DNA from 3 places in the Paraglaciecola sp. G1-13 genome. Region 2 is predicted to be linked to each of the others. Evidence: predicted binding sites of a transcription regulator. Region 2 holds the regulator's gene; each other region holds the start of a gene.
The links. The regulator LexA, encoded in region 2, represses DNA repair genes until DNA is damaged. The targets are predictions, from matches to a motif close to TACTGTATNNNNATACAGTA.

Region 1 (4,291 bases), 2.3 Mb from region 2:
CTTATAGAACCGAAAATCGCTTATTCAGGGCACTATTTGGTTTAACGTTTTGGCATGAATTGTTTAATGAGGCCGAGCGCGCAACGGGCTCAGAGTTTGACCGCAGACCACGCCTGATAAAAGAAAACTGTCTATACGATGAGTTAGGTGCTCAGGTGGAAGCGCGCTTAGCGCTGTTCACTCAATGTCAATCTCAACCCCAGCCCCAACACAAGCACCAGATAAACAGCGTATCCAGCCATGCCATGGCATACCTGACGCAAGTTGCAAGTCGATACTATGGGCAGCCTAACGGTATATTTCGTTGGCACCCCAAGATGCTTGAGATCATTGGCGTATTCTTACGACATGTAAACGGGCAATGGGTAGCGGACCACTTAAGAGCAATGGCGAAAAATTACCAAGGGTTAAAAGATGGTTACCCAGATTTAATGGTGATTGAAAATCAGCAACTGCGCTTTGAAGAGGTGAAAGCGCCGGGGGATCAACTTCGCGCCAATCAGCTGGTGAGTATCGACGCATTGCAAAATGCCGGGTTTAACGTCGGGGTGTGTCAAGTAGAGTGGCGTTATAACCCCCAACAACCCTATGTCGTGGTTGACGTTGAAACGACAGGAGGATGCAAGCCGGGGCATCGCATTACTGAAATCGGCGCGGTTAAAGTGATTGACTCCAAGGTGGTCGACAGCTGGAGTAGCCTTATCAACCCTGAAAGACGGGTGCCGCATTTTATTACCCGTTTGACGGGGATCAGTAATGATATGGTCGAAGACGCGCCACTTTTTTGCGAAGTCATAGATGATTTAGAGGCGTTTATGCAAGACTGTATTTTCGTGGCTCACAACGTGAATTTCGACTATGGCTTTTTTAAGTTGGAATACGGGCGATTAGAAAGAGCGTTCTCTATGCCCAAGCTATGCACAGTGCGCGAAATGCGTAAGTATTATCCTGGCTCACCATCTTATTCGTTGGGTAAGTTAAGCAAAGAATACGGATTGTCTCTTGATAATCATCACCGAGCCTTATGTGACGCTCAAGCTGCTGCTGAGCTACTGATCATGGTGAACGAGAAAAAACACACAGTATAACGCTTGCCTGCGTGCGCTGGTCCGTGAGCTTTCTTGGTAACAGGTAAGTATGACGCGTTGAATTTAAGGAATAGCAGAACGCCCGATGCTTAAGTAGGTTGCGCGCCCAGTAGTGGTAAGTGTTTTACCTTGTGATAGGTCATCGCGATTAACAAGCACTGGTTTAATGGGGTGTCATAAATGCTTTTGGTTAAAGGAAGACTAAGTGCGCGATTGCCCTGATAAGTAAAACTGTTTGGATACACCTCTTTGAATGTGTCTATTAGCCGAGTTTGGCAGTGAAAATAAACGTTGAAGAGCTCTGGTGTTTTGTCTTTCCAATCGATGCGGATAGGGCTGCCACCTTTTACTGAAAAACTTGGCTCGCCCCATTTTAGCGACTCTTCCACTTTACCTAAGTTATGCACCGTAGCAATATCCCGTATTTCACTTCGAATAGCGCTGAACTGCGCTCTGGCGATTTTAGGATACTTATCAGAAATGACGATGGTCATAATGTAGGGTTTCTCCACTCTGCTTAACGTTGGCTGATAGAACCAAGTCCCGCTGACATTCAACGCCAGATGACAGGGGTTACAAATTACATTATGACACGCTGGATCACGCTAGGCGACCCAATAGCTTGGTATAAGCTCGGCGTATTGATTTCAGTGGCAAACTAGTCTTGCCTTATTCTAGGGTGCAGTAGGTGGTTGAAATTGTCTACTTGCTGTCTATCTGCTGATAATAGGTATCTAACCAAGCATCTAAGGCATCCTCCTGCGGCAGCATCAAGGGACTTGACGTGCTGTGAATATTCGCCAGTTTAGGGTGTGAGGCCAAGGTGACAATTGAACAGCCAAGGCTGACCTCAGCGCTTTGTTTGTTGATATATTTTTTGTATAAGCCCCCAAACGCGATAGCGCCTTTGTGCGCAATAACGTCGTGGTAGTGCTTAGGTACGTTTTTATTACCTCGCTGTTCGAATTCAGTTTCTCCAAACCCTTTGGCAACGATGATGCAACGGGCCGTCCTAAAAGGTTGGTACCCAGCTGTTCGGGGCACATTCAGCTCATCGTAGCGGGCATTGAAACTGGTAAATTTGGAGGGTTTGAAGCCGGTGTCTCTCGGTTCAAGTAACAGCCACCACGATGCTTTTTGAAACAAAGGCTGACCCTCAAGCTCGCGGATGATTTACGCGTCGCTTGCAGCGCGAATAAACCGATTGGGCGCTAACGGCGTCATCGTTAAATCGATACCGAGGGTGACGCATAAGCCTTGAACGAACTCATTGTCTATCACATTAAGCCTTCCACACATGTTGCACCCTAATTGCACCCTAAAAATTAATTAAAGTTATTTGAATTCGACATATACTGTATATAATAACAGTATATGTTGAAATTTATTCCTATTAAAGCCTCTGCCGGTATTGTTGGGTTCGAATCCCCTGCAACAGAATATACCCAGCTAAGCCTAGATTTAGACCAACTCTTGATTGACCATCCATCTGCGACCTATATCGGTATCGCACAGGGGGAGTCGATGACCGGAGACGGTATTTTTTCCGGCGACTTACTGATTGTCGACCGTGCCCAAGATATTAAAGATCGAGACGTGGTGGTCGCCAACCTCAATGGTGTATTTGTGTGTAAAAAGATTGATAAAGTGCAGCGTTGTCTACTGTCATCCAGTAATCGATTTCCCCCCTATTTCTTACAAGAAGGTGATGATTTCCAAATAGAGGGTGTGGTTACGCGCTCGATCCGCCTGCATCGACCTTTTAAAAAGCCAATGTAATGTTCGCTCTATGTGATGCCAACAGCATGTACGCGAGTTGCGAAAAAGTGTTTGATCCAAGTATTCGCAATAAGCCAGTGGTGGTGTTGACCAACAACGATGGTTGTATTTGTGCAGCGTGTGGCATTGCCAAACGAATGGGTGTCGGGAAGAAGTTCGTACCTTATTTTCAGGTCAAAAAAGAGCTAGAAGCGGCAGGTGCCGTTATTCGCTCAAGTAATTACGAACTTTATGCCGACCTGAGTCAACGCATGATGGATACATGCGCGCGCTTTGCCCCTGACATCAATGTGTACTCTATCGATGAATGCTTTTTATATTATGGTAAAGACGCAACTGCGCCCCAAGACGGTTGGAATAATCATGCTAACAGTATTCGAAAAACCGTGTGGCGGGAAGTGAGGTTGCCTATCTGTGTTGGCATAGGGCCGACGCCTACATTGGCTAAAGTGGCCAATCACGCGGCTAAAAATGTGAGTGGTTTTATCGGCGTGGCAGTGCTGGATAACGAAGATGCGCGTAAGCATGTGCTGAAGCAACTGGCTGTGACTGACGTGTGGGGCATAGGAAAACGTTTAGGTGTAAAATTGAATGCGCTGGGGATCCACACAGCGTGGGAGCTTGCAAACCGTGACCCGTCGCACATCAGAAAGGCGTTTTCGATTATCGTGGAAAACACGGTGAGAGAGTTAAATGGCGAGATTCGTCACTGCTGGGAAACCGTAAGAGCGGCCAAGAAAGAAATATACAGTACGCGCAGTTTTGGCAGTCGCGTGACTGATTATGATGAATTGCGAGCGGCGCTTGCTGGTCATGCTGAAACTGTAAGTGTGAAACTGCGTAAACAAAAAAGCGTGACCAGTAGTATGACGCTTTTTGCCACTAATTCTCCCCATGATAATGACGGGTATGTGCGGCGCTCTTTCTTTCATCGCTTCACTGTGCCCACAAATGACACGCGTAATATTCTTCATGTGATTGACAGTGCAATGTCTCAGCTTTTTCAACCAGGTGTACATTATTACAAATGTGGTGTCGGGTTGATGGACTTACATGAGCAGGATTTATATCAATATGATTTATTCAACCCGTCGAATGACAACTCAAGGTTGATGGCATGTATGGATAATATTAACTCGCGCTACGGACGTTCAACCGTGCAAATGGCGGCCAAAGGCTTTGAGCAACGTTTTTCTATGAAGCGGGCGTTTTTGTCCCCGCAGTACACGACGCAGTGGCGAGATATACCAAAAATTAAGTGCTAGTACTTAATGGCGTTGAAAAAAAGCAATAGCAGGGATCATTTGAAGTACTAAACAGACAACCTGTGATTACATAAAATAGGTAGTCAGAGCTCGCGCTTACAGAACATTATCGAACGCTATAACCTTCAATTAGTACTTTTTCTGCCGCGGCGCCGAAGC
Region 2 (4,291 bases):
TCGGCCAAAAGTTGAGATTGATACCCGCAGCAATATGCGGTGTCACTAAACCTTCGTGATAGATGACATAAGTTAAAAGGAGGTAGTCCATGTGGCTTCTATGGCACGGCACGTAGATAATTTCGTGGCCATTTTGCGCTAACGCCCTGACTTTATCGGCATGTTTTACTTCAATGCCGTTGTACACTTTGTTCCATATTTTTGTGAGTAAGCGGTCGCCAATTCTTACTAACCCTTCGCGATAATCTGCGGCAATTTCATCGACATATTTCTTCGCTTTGGCTTGTATCTGGTGATTTGACTGCTTCTTGCTGCGCGCTTCGTCGCTAACTGCTTGGCGAACAGAGTCTGCGCCCAATACTGCGTTATATAATTCTTGTCGTTCGAGTAACATTGGGCCTATGAGATTTTGGCGGCGACGATGAAAGTGCGTGCCCGCTAAGCGGATAAGCTTGTGGCCTATTTCTTCATCACTGCCTTTTAAATCTGCCATGGTACGAGAGGATACAGCCTTGCTGTAACAAACGAAGTTATCTCTACCTAAAAACAGCACAATAAAAAACTTACGTAACCAGTTTGGAGATACCTGGTTGGCGATAATATCTGACCAGCCGGATAGCTTTCGGCCGGGTGCTCTGCCCCAAAAAATGGAAACCGGGACGATTTGCAAGTCTAACTCTGGGTGCTCTCTGTGGATCTGGAACAGACGAGTAACATCATCTGCAATTTTGGTGATCTTCACTTTTCGAGTAAGCAAAGAACGTGGTTGTTGTAAAAACAAACATGCGGGTAATTCCTTACCACCGATTTGCACCGGCTCGGAGGGCTTAGGCAAGCCTAGGGAATTGGTAGACATTTTTAAAGCAAATTGATCAGTGACCGAGTGTGTGCGCAATAGATAAATAATGGGTTTGGTGGTATCGATCCCAAGTTCGGTCGCTATATCTGTAGGAATGCTATTAACTTTAACCAGCCATTTTAGCGGAACAGATATCATTGTCAGCAGCAGTTTATGCAGCCATGCCATAAGAGTGGTACCTAGATAATGAAAGACCTGTATAGGATACCACGTTATTCGGCTTTTCCACCCCGCGTAATCAGTTTACAGGTCAGAGGTCTTATAGAAAATTACCTTTAATAAACAACAAAGAAGAAAAATTTGAGATTTAGCAACGACTGTATATACTCACAGTTAAACTGTATGAAACAACAGGCTGTGTATGCGTCCACTAACTCCCAGACAAGAAGAAGTCTTGCAACTGATTAAAACCACCATGCTAGAAACAGGCATGCCGCCAACACGTGCAGAAATAGCACGGCACCTTGGTTTTAAATCGGCAAATGCGGCTGAAGAACACCTCAAGGCTCTGGCTCGTAAAGGAGCAATTGAGATCTTGCCCGGCACGTCAAGAGGTATCAGGCTCACTGAGCCTTTAGAAGATCAATTAGAAGACCAAGGTTTGCCGCTTATTGGTCGTGTTGCCGCCGGTGAGCCCATTTTGGCTCAAGAGCATGTTGAAATGCATTACAAAGTTGACCCAAGTTTATTTAAACCCAGCGCTGATTTTTTACTTAGAGTTAGCGGCATGAGTATGAAAGACATTGGTATTTTGGATGGTGATTTACTGGCCGTGCATAAAACAACGGATGTGCATAATGGTCAGGTGGTAGTTGCGCGAGTAGATGAAGATGTAACCGTTAAACGGCTTGAGCGAAAAGGTCGACAAGTCGTACTACATGCTGAAAACGAGGATTTCCAACCTATTAAAGTCGATCTAGCGACGCAGCCTTTTAATATCGAAGGTATCGCTGTTGGTGTTATTCGTAATGCTGACTGGATGTAGTTGAACATTTTTTTAGGCAGTTTGCTGTTACATTATTGATCATTTTCGAGCTTCGCAATGGAGTTCGAAAATATTATTTTATTCCATGAAAACATCCCATCTTACCTACCTCATATTGCCTTTTCGCATATCATTTAATCTATGTGTTTGTTACTGAGTTGTTAACGTAACACACTGATAGACTGATTAAAATTTGGTCGATTGAATATAAAATATACAAAAAAACTGGACTACTCCCCCTATTTTGAGTAATGCTTGTTACACGATTAACAAGTCAGTAACAAAACTTGTCGCGTGCTGAACCTTACAATAATAAATTAGAACGTAGAGTTTGATGGTTATCACCACTATTTTACGCGTTTGACAAGCAGGGGGTCGAGTGAAGAAAATTTCGTTGAGTGTAATGGCAATGTTAGGTGCATTTAATTGCAGCACCGCTTTTGCAGATTCAGTGTCCGACTTAGATCAGTACCAATTAAACATGCGCAAAGGTGTGACTGATATCAGCGCCGAGGTATATGACCTACATATGTTGATGTTCATCATATGTGTGGTTATCGCTGTTGGTGTGTTTGGCGCTATGTTCTACTCCATTTTATTTCATCGTAAATCTCGTGGGGCTAAGCCTGCAAACTTCCACGAGAGTGTTAAAGTTGAAATCGCTTGGACCGTCATCCCTTTTATTATCCTCATTGTAATGGCTATCCCTGCAGCCAAAACGTTGATCGCTATGGAGGATGCCAGTGAACCGGAAGTGACGGTGTTGGTAACAGGGTCACAATGGAAGTGGCACTACAAGTACATGGATAACGACGTCGAATTTTATTCTCGCATGGCAACTCAAGCCGATGAGATTACAGGTAAATTAGACAAGGGTGTTAATTACCTCTTAGAAGTAGACCAACCTTTGGTGATCCCTACCGATAAACGTGTGCGTTTTCTTATTACCTCAGACGATGTTATTCATTCTTGGTGGGTACCAGACTTCGCAATCAAGCAAGACGCTAATCCAGGTTTTATTAATGATGCTTGGGCTAAGGTCAATGAACCGGGTATTTACCGTGGGCAGTGTGCTGAATTATGCGGAAAGGATCACGGGTTCATGCCGGTTGTGGTTATCGCAAAAGAGCCCGCCGAATATGATAAGTGGATAGGCGAGCGTCAAGCCATCCAAGAACAGGCAAAAGCTGAAGAGCAAAGATTACTAGCAATGAACATGAGCAAAGAAGAGCTCATGAGCAATGGTCAAAAAATTTACAATTCTGCATGTGCAGCCTGTCATATGCCTAATGGTGAAGGGTTGCCAGGGGTATTCCCAGCATTAAAAGGGAGTGACATTGCGCTGAACGATATGGCTGCGCATATTGATATCGTGCTTAACGGTAAATCAGGTACCGCAATGGCCGCCTTCGCTAAACAGTTAACAATGTCAGAACTTGCCGCAGTGATTACCTATGAGCGAAATGCGTGGGGTAACGATACGGGTGATCTAGTTCAGGCGAAAGACATTAACGCTGCATTAAACGGGCAGTAGGGAGACGATCATGAGCACAGTAACCGACACGATCCATCACGAAAACGATCATCACGAGCATCATGCGCCTCCTTCTGGTATTAAGCGCTGGTTGTACACGACAAACCACAAAGACATAGGCACGCTGTACCTTTGGTTCGCATTTATCATGTTCTTAACCGGCGGCGCGATGGCGATGGTCATTCGGGCGGAATTGTTTCAGCCGGGCCTGCAGATAGTTGAGCCTAACTTTTTCAATCAAATGACCACAGTTCATGGCTTGATCATGGTGTTTGGTGCTGTTATGCCCGCTTTTACAGGGCTAGCTAACTGGTTAGTGCCTATGATGATTGGCGCGCCAGACATGGCTTTGCCTCGCATGAACAACTGGAGCTTCTGGATCTTACCCTTTGCGTTCTTGATTTTACTGTCTTCGTTATTTATGGAGGGGGGCGGCCCTGCATTTGGCTGGACGTTCTACGCTCCTCTATCAACTACGTACAGTGGTGACAGTACTGCTCTGTTTGTTTTCTCGGTACATATCATGGGGATTTCATCCATTATGGGGGCGATTAACGTCATAGTGACGATCTTTAATATGCGCGCCCCAGGGATGACATGGATGAAAATGCCGCTCTTTGTTTGGACGTGGCTGATAACAGCATTTTTGCTTATTGCGGTCATGCCTGTATTAGCCGGCGCAGTGACTATGGTGTTAACAGATAAGTTTTTTGGTACTAGCTTCTTCGATGCCGCAGGTGGCGGCGACCCCGTGATGTTCCAGCATATTTTCTGGTTCTTTGGGCACCCTGAGGTTTACATCATGATACTGCCCGCCTTTGGCATTATCTCGCAAATAGTACCGACCTTTGCACGCAAACGCTTATTTGGCTATGCCTCTATGGTGTACGCCACGGCATCTATTGCATTGCTG
Region 3 (4,291 bases), 1.3 Mb from region 2:
CAGCGAGAGCTTCCTCACCACTGAGCTCACATAGCGTAAAGCGACCGCTGGTTACATCTAAGGTGGCATACCCGAATATCAATTCTTGATTTGCTTTTTGCGTGGGGCAAAAAACCGCGGCTAATATACTGTCTTGTTTATCATTAAGGAGTGCCTCGTCTGATACTGTACCTGGGGTAACAATACGTTGCACTTTTCGCTCAACAGGCCCTTTGCTGGTTGCGGGGTCACCCACCTGTTCGACGATAGCGACTGACTGGCCCATTTTCACTAGTCGAGCCAAATAATTTTCTACCGCATGATAAGGAACGCCTGCCATAGGGATGGCATTGCCGCCTGATTTTCCCCTGGCGGTTAGGGAGATATCGAGTAGTTCGGCGGCTTTTTTAGCATCGTCAAAGAACAATTCATAAAAATCTCCCATGCGATAAAACAATAGAATATCAGGATGTTCAGCTTTAATTTTCAAATACTGCTGCATCATAGGCGTATGCTGCTGCAAAGATGAGGGATTAGCGTTTGTTGACGCTGCTGATGAATTTGTTTTTGGCATTCGCTACGGCACTCTTATCGGGATCGCGATGTAATTTTAACGCTTTGTTTAGTGATCATTGTTTGGCATGCTTATAGTATTCGCTGAATATTTTTCAGCGCGTCAAATAACCCTGTATGGATGTAAATTATGACAAACAATTCAATTCAATTGGCACAACAACTTGGTGAACATCTGCAGCGACTAGGCTGGAGTGTTACCTGTGCTGAGTCATGCACTGGAGGGGGCATAGGATACGCCATCACAAGTACATCTGGAAGCTCAAGCTGGTTTAAAAGTGGTTATATCACTTATTCAAACGAAGCAAAGCAAGTTATGTTGGGCGTGAGCGAGCAAACCTTAAACGAGCATGGCGCTGTGTCTCAAGCGGTGGTGCAACAGATGGCGACGGGAGCGACTAAAGCGGCTGGAGCAAATGTAGCCGTATCGGTCAGTGGAATTGCCGGGCCTGATGGCGGAAGCGACGAGAAACCTGTTGGTACCGTTTGGTTCGGTTTTTCGGTAAATGGGGAGGTAACAACGTCTTGCCAGTGTTTTACGGGGGATCGGCATCAGGTGCGGGCCCGAGCTATTGAGTATGCATTGAATCAGTTAGTCATACATTGTAAAGCAGAGTCATTATCTTCGGGCGGGAAACGGTAAATTACACCCACAGTGGCAAAGGAAACGAGGATTTAACCTTTAGCTATTATATTCGATAAAAAGGCGCTCTTTAAGCGTTAGCAATATTCACATAAGGAGTTAATTTTGATCGCAACAGGCACTTTTGAGGTGGACTTAACACCACAAGAAGACGAAGCAGCGCCCGCTGGACGTATGGTAATTAATAAAACCTACCAAGGGGGCTTGGCAGGCAAAGGGCTAGGGCAAATGATCAGTAAGCGCACAGATAATGGTGTTGCAGTATATTTTGCAATTGAAGAGTTTGAAGGAACGCTCAAGGGCAGGGCTGGGACGTTTTCTTTATTGCATAATGGTAACATGTCACCTGAAACACAATCTCTGAATATTTCAGTGTTGGAAGGTTCGGCCAGCGGCGATTTGGCTGGGTTAAAGGGCGCGATGCGGATCATCCAGCAAGACGGAAAACATAGTTACGAATTAGATTTTGAACTGTAGCTCGTTTCCTTTATTTAAATTTATTCAAAAATAATTGATGAGAAGCTAATGAAGCAAGTATTAGGTAGCTGTTTGTGCAATCGCGTCACGTTTACATGCGAGAATGATTTTAGTCAATTCCATTTATGCCATTGTACGCAATGTCAAAAGGCAACTGGCTCGGCATATGCGGCCAACCTGTTTACAGACATTGACAATATTAAATGGCTCACTGGAGAGGCCCTCATCACGCGCTTTAACGTTGCTGGACGTAGCATTTCCAATGCCTTTTGTGGTGAATGTGGTAGCGCTGTACCTTATAAGTCTTTGTCTGGTAAAGCGTTGGTTGTGCCTGCTGGCAGCTTAGATTGTGAACCTAATATTCAACCTCAGAGTCAGATTTTTTATGCTGAACGAGCTCCATGGTTTGACTCAGTTACAGTATGCAAGAAGTTCGATTCGATGCCTAAGTAGCCGATTGTGCGGGCATTAATTAGCGCGTGAGAATTAGAGGTAGCTCAACCTTAGACAGCATTGCAATAAAGGAACTTGAACACTAAAATTCAACGACTCTGCGATTACGACCCTGATGCTGTCTCACAATGCTCGCAGCTTCTGTGCCTTGATAAGCTGTTTCTCTATAAGCCGTACCTTTATATAAAGGTAAACTCATCCTTTGTTAATATTTTCATAAAGTGACTTGTAACTGTATGGTTGTACAGTATACTACGCCCATATAATTTCAATTATCTGTGTCGATTTAGACTTTAACCAAGTGTAAGTGCACGGGCTGAACCATAGGACATACTGATGGACGATAACAAAACTCGCGCGCTAACCGCCGCTCTTGGTCAAATCGAAAAGCAATTCGGTAAAGGCGCAATCATGCGCTTGGGTGACAACCAAGCAATGGATATTGAAGCGATTTCTACTGGGTCTCTGACTATAGATATCGCTTTAGGCATAGGCGGCTTACCGTGTGGACGTGTGGTTGAAATATACGGACCTGAATCATCAGGTAAGACCACGCTTACATTACAAGCTATTGCTGAAGCGCAAAAAATGGGCAAAACTTGCGCGTTTGTTGATGCTGAGCATGCGCTTGATCCAATTTATGCTGGTAAGTTGGGTGTTAACATCGATGATTTGTTAGTGTCACAGCCGGACACTGGTGAACAAGCGTTAGAGATTTGTGACATGTTAGTTCGCTCAGGCGCAGTTGATGTGGTTGTAGTCGATTCTGTAGCGGCATTGACACCAAAAGCGGAAATCGAAGGCGACATGGGTGATTCACACGTTGGCTTGCAAGCCCGTTTGATGTCACAAGCCTTGCGTAAGCTAACGGGTAACATTAAGCGTTCGAACACCTTAGTAATATTTATTAACCAGATTCGTATGAAAATTGGTGTGATGTTTGGTTCACCAGAGACGACAACTGGTGGTAACGCACTTAAGTTCTACGCTTCAGTACGTTTAGATATTCGCCGTATCGGTGCGATTAAAGACGGTGATGAAGTAGTCGGTAATGAAACTCGGGTGAAAGTGGTTAAAAACAAAGTGGCTCCGCCATTTAAACAAGCTGAGTTCCAGATCATGTACGGTCAAGGGATCTGTAAAGAAGCCGAATTGATCGATTTAGGTGTTAAGCAGAAGCTTGTAGAGAAAGCGGGCGCTTGGTACAGCTACAATGGCGAACGCATCGGTCAGGGTAAAGCTAACGTGGTTAAATACCTTAAAGAGCATACCGAGATGTCTAACGACATTGAGCAAAAGCTGCGCGCTGAACTGCTATTAAAGAAAACCGTTAAAGCAGAAGAGCCTGCAAAAGCTGACGAAGAATAAAGCCTATTTCAGATGATTAGCTGATATTTTCTACGCTAAAATATAAACCGCCGAAAGGCGGTTTTTTGTTTTTGGTGCTAATTATTAAAGTGCTAACACTAGGAATGCTATAAGTACGTTTTACATTTATCGCTCACAACGCACTAGCAAGAAAGCTTCGTCCTAATCTCAGAGTTATATTATTCAGCTTTTTTTATCAGTACAGTGCGTTGGTTTTAGACGAAGTAGCGGCATAAGACGAAAAGTATCTACATATATGATAACTCTGCGCTATGGCTTCGCACGCTACAGCTGAACAAGTGTGTTTCACTATGCACTGCTACTCAAGGTAAGCGAACTAAGGTAGACATCAAGTGATAAGCTTTTTGAGAAGTAACTAGCAGCTAATTCCTATGTGGACTGTTCTAATCTAGATCGCATTTAGTATGCCCTTTTTATTAACCATACTTAACGAGTGTTCAAAGTGATTAAAATATGACAAATTTGCTGTCAACATAATTTACAAGATCACTTTTAACGAGTTAGCCAAATTTCATTACCTTATGATTAATATAGTTTTTTCATAATTGGCACGCTAAGTGCTTTTAATTCGCCAAGCAGGTAGTGTGATAAATCGCGAGCAGTATTATTTGCAATATTAAATTCGCTGGTACATTAATTCGTTTTTAAGGGATAAACATTATGAAAAACTTCTTCAGTTCAAAAAAATTCGTTTCAACAGCTGCGCTACTTGCAATCGTAGTCAGCTCACAAGCAAGCGCTGCAACTATTTCATTCGGTGGTCAAACCGCTACTGAT

Region 1: the regulator LexA is predicted to act here: its motif matches at 2,442-2,461, upstream of AC0L6N_RS09725 (LexA family protein).
Region 3: the regulator LexA is predicted to act here: its motif matches at 2,356-2,375, upstream of recA (recombinase RecA).

The regions. Positions count from the first base shown of each region.
Region 1 covers NZ_CM147903.1:2,336,044-2,340,334, reverse strand. Annotated here, with positions in the region: gene AC0L6N_RS09740 (exonuclease domain-containing protein) at 1-1,088, shown strand, start outside; gene AC0L6N_RS09735 (DUF1801 domain-containing protein) at 1,178-1,582, opposite strand; gene AC0L6N_RS09730 (SOS response-associated peptidase family protein) at 1,791-2,234, opposite strand; gene AC0L6N_RS09725 (LexA family protein) at 2,463-2,867, shown strand; gene AC0L6N_RS09720 (Y-family DNA polymerase) at 2,867-4,132, shown strand; gene AC0L6N_RS09715 (GAF domain-containing protein) at 4,239-4,291, opposite strand, start outside.
Region 2 covers NZ_CM147903.1:4,638,531-4,642,821, reverse strand. Annotated here, with positions in the region: gene plsB (glycerol-3-phosphate 1-O-acyltransferase PlsB) at 1-1,027, opposite strand, end outside; gene lexA (transcriptional repressor LexA) at 1,221-1,844, shown strand; gene coxB (cytochrome c oxidase subunit II) at 2,254-3,378, shown strand; gene ctaD (cytochrome c oxidase subunit I) at 3,389-4,291, shown strand, end outside.
Region 3 covers NZ_CM147903.1:3,381,038-3,385,328, reverse strand. Annotated here, with positions in the region: gene mutS (DNA mismatch repair protein MutS) at 1-553, opposite strand, end outside; gene pncC (nicotinamide-nucleotide amidase) at 683-1,195, shown strand; gene AC0L6N_RS14465 (DUF3224 domain-containing protein) at 1,301-1,672, shown strand; gene AC0L6N_RS14460 (GFA family protein) at 1,721-2,125, shown strand; gene recA (recombinase RecA) at 2,462-3,493, shown strand; gene AC0L6N_RS14450 (Npun_F0296 family exosortase-dependent surface protein) at 4,175-4,291, shown strand, end outside.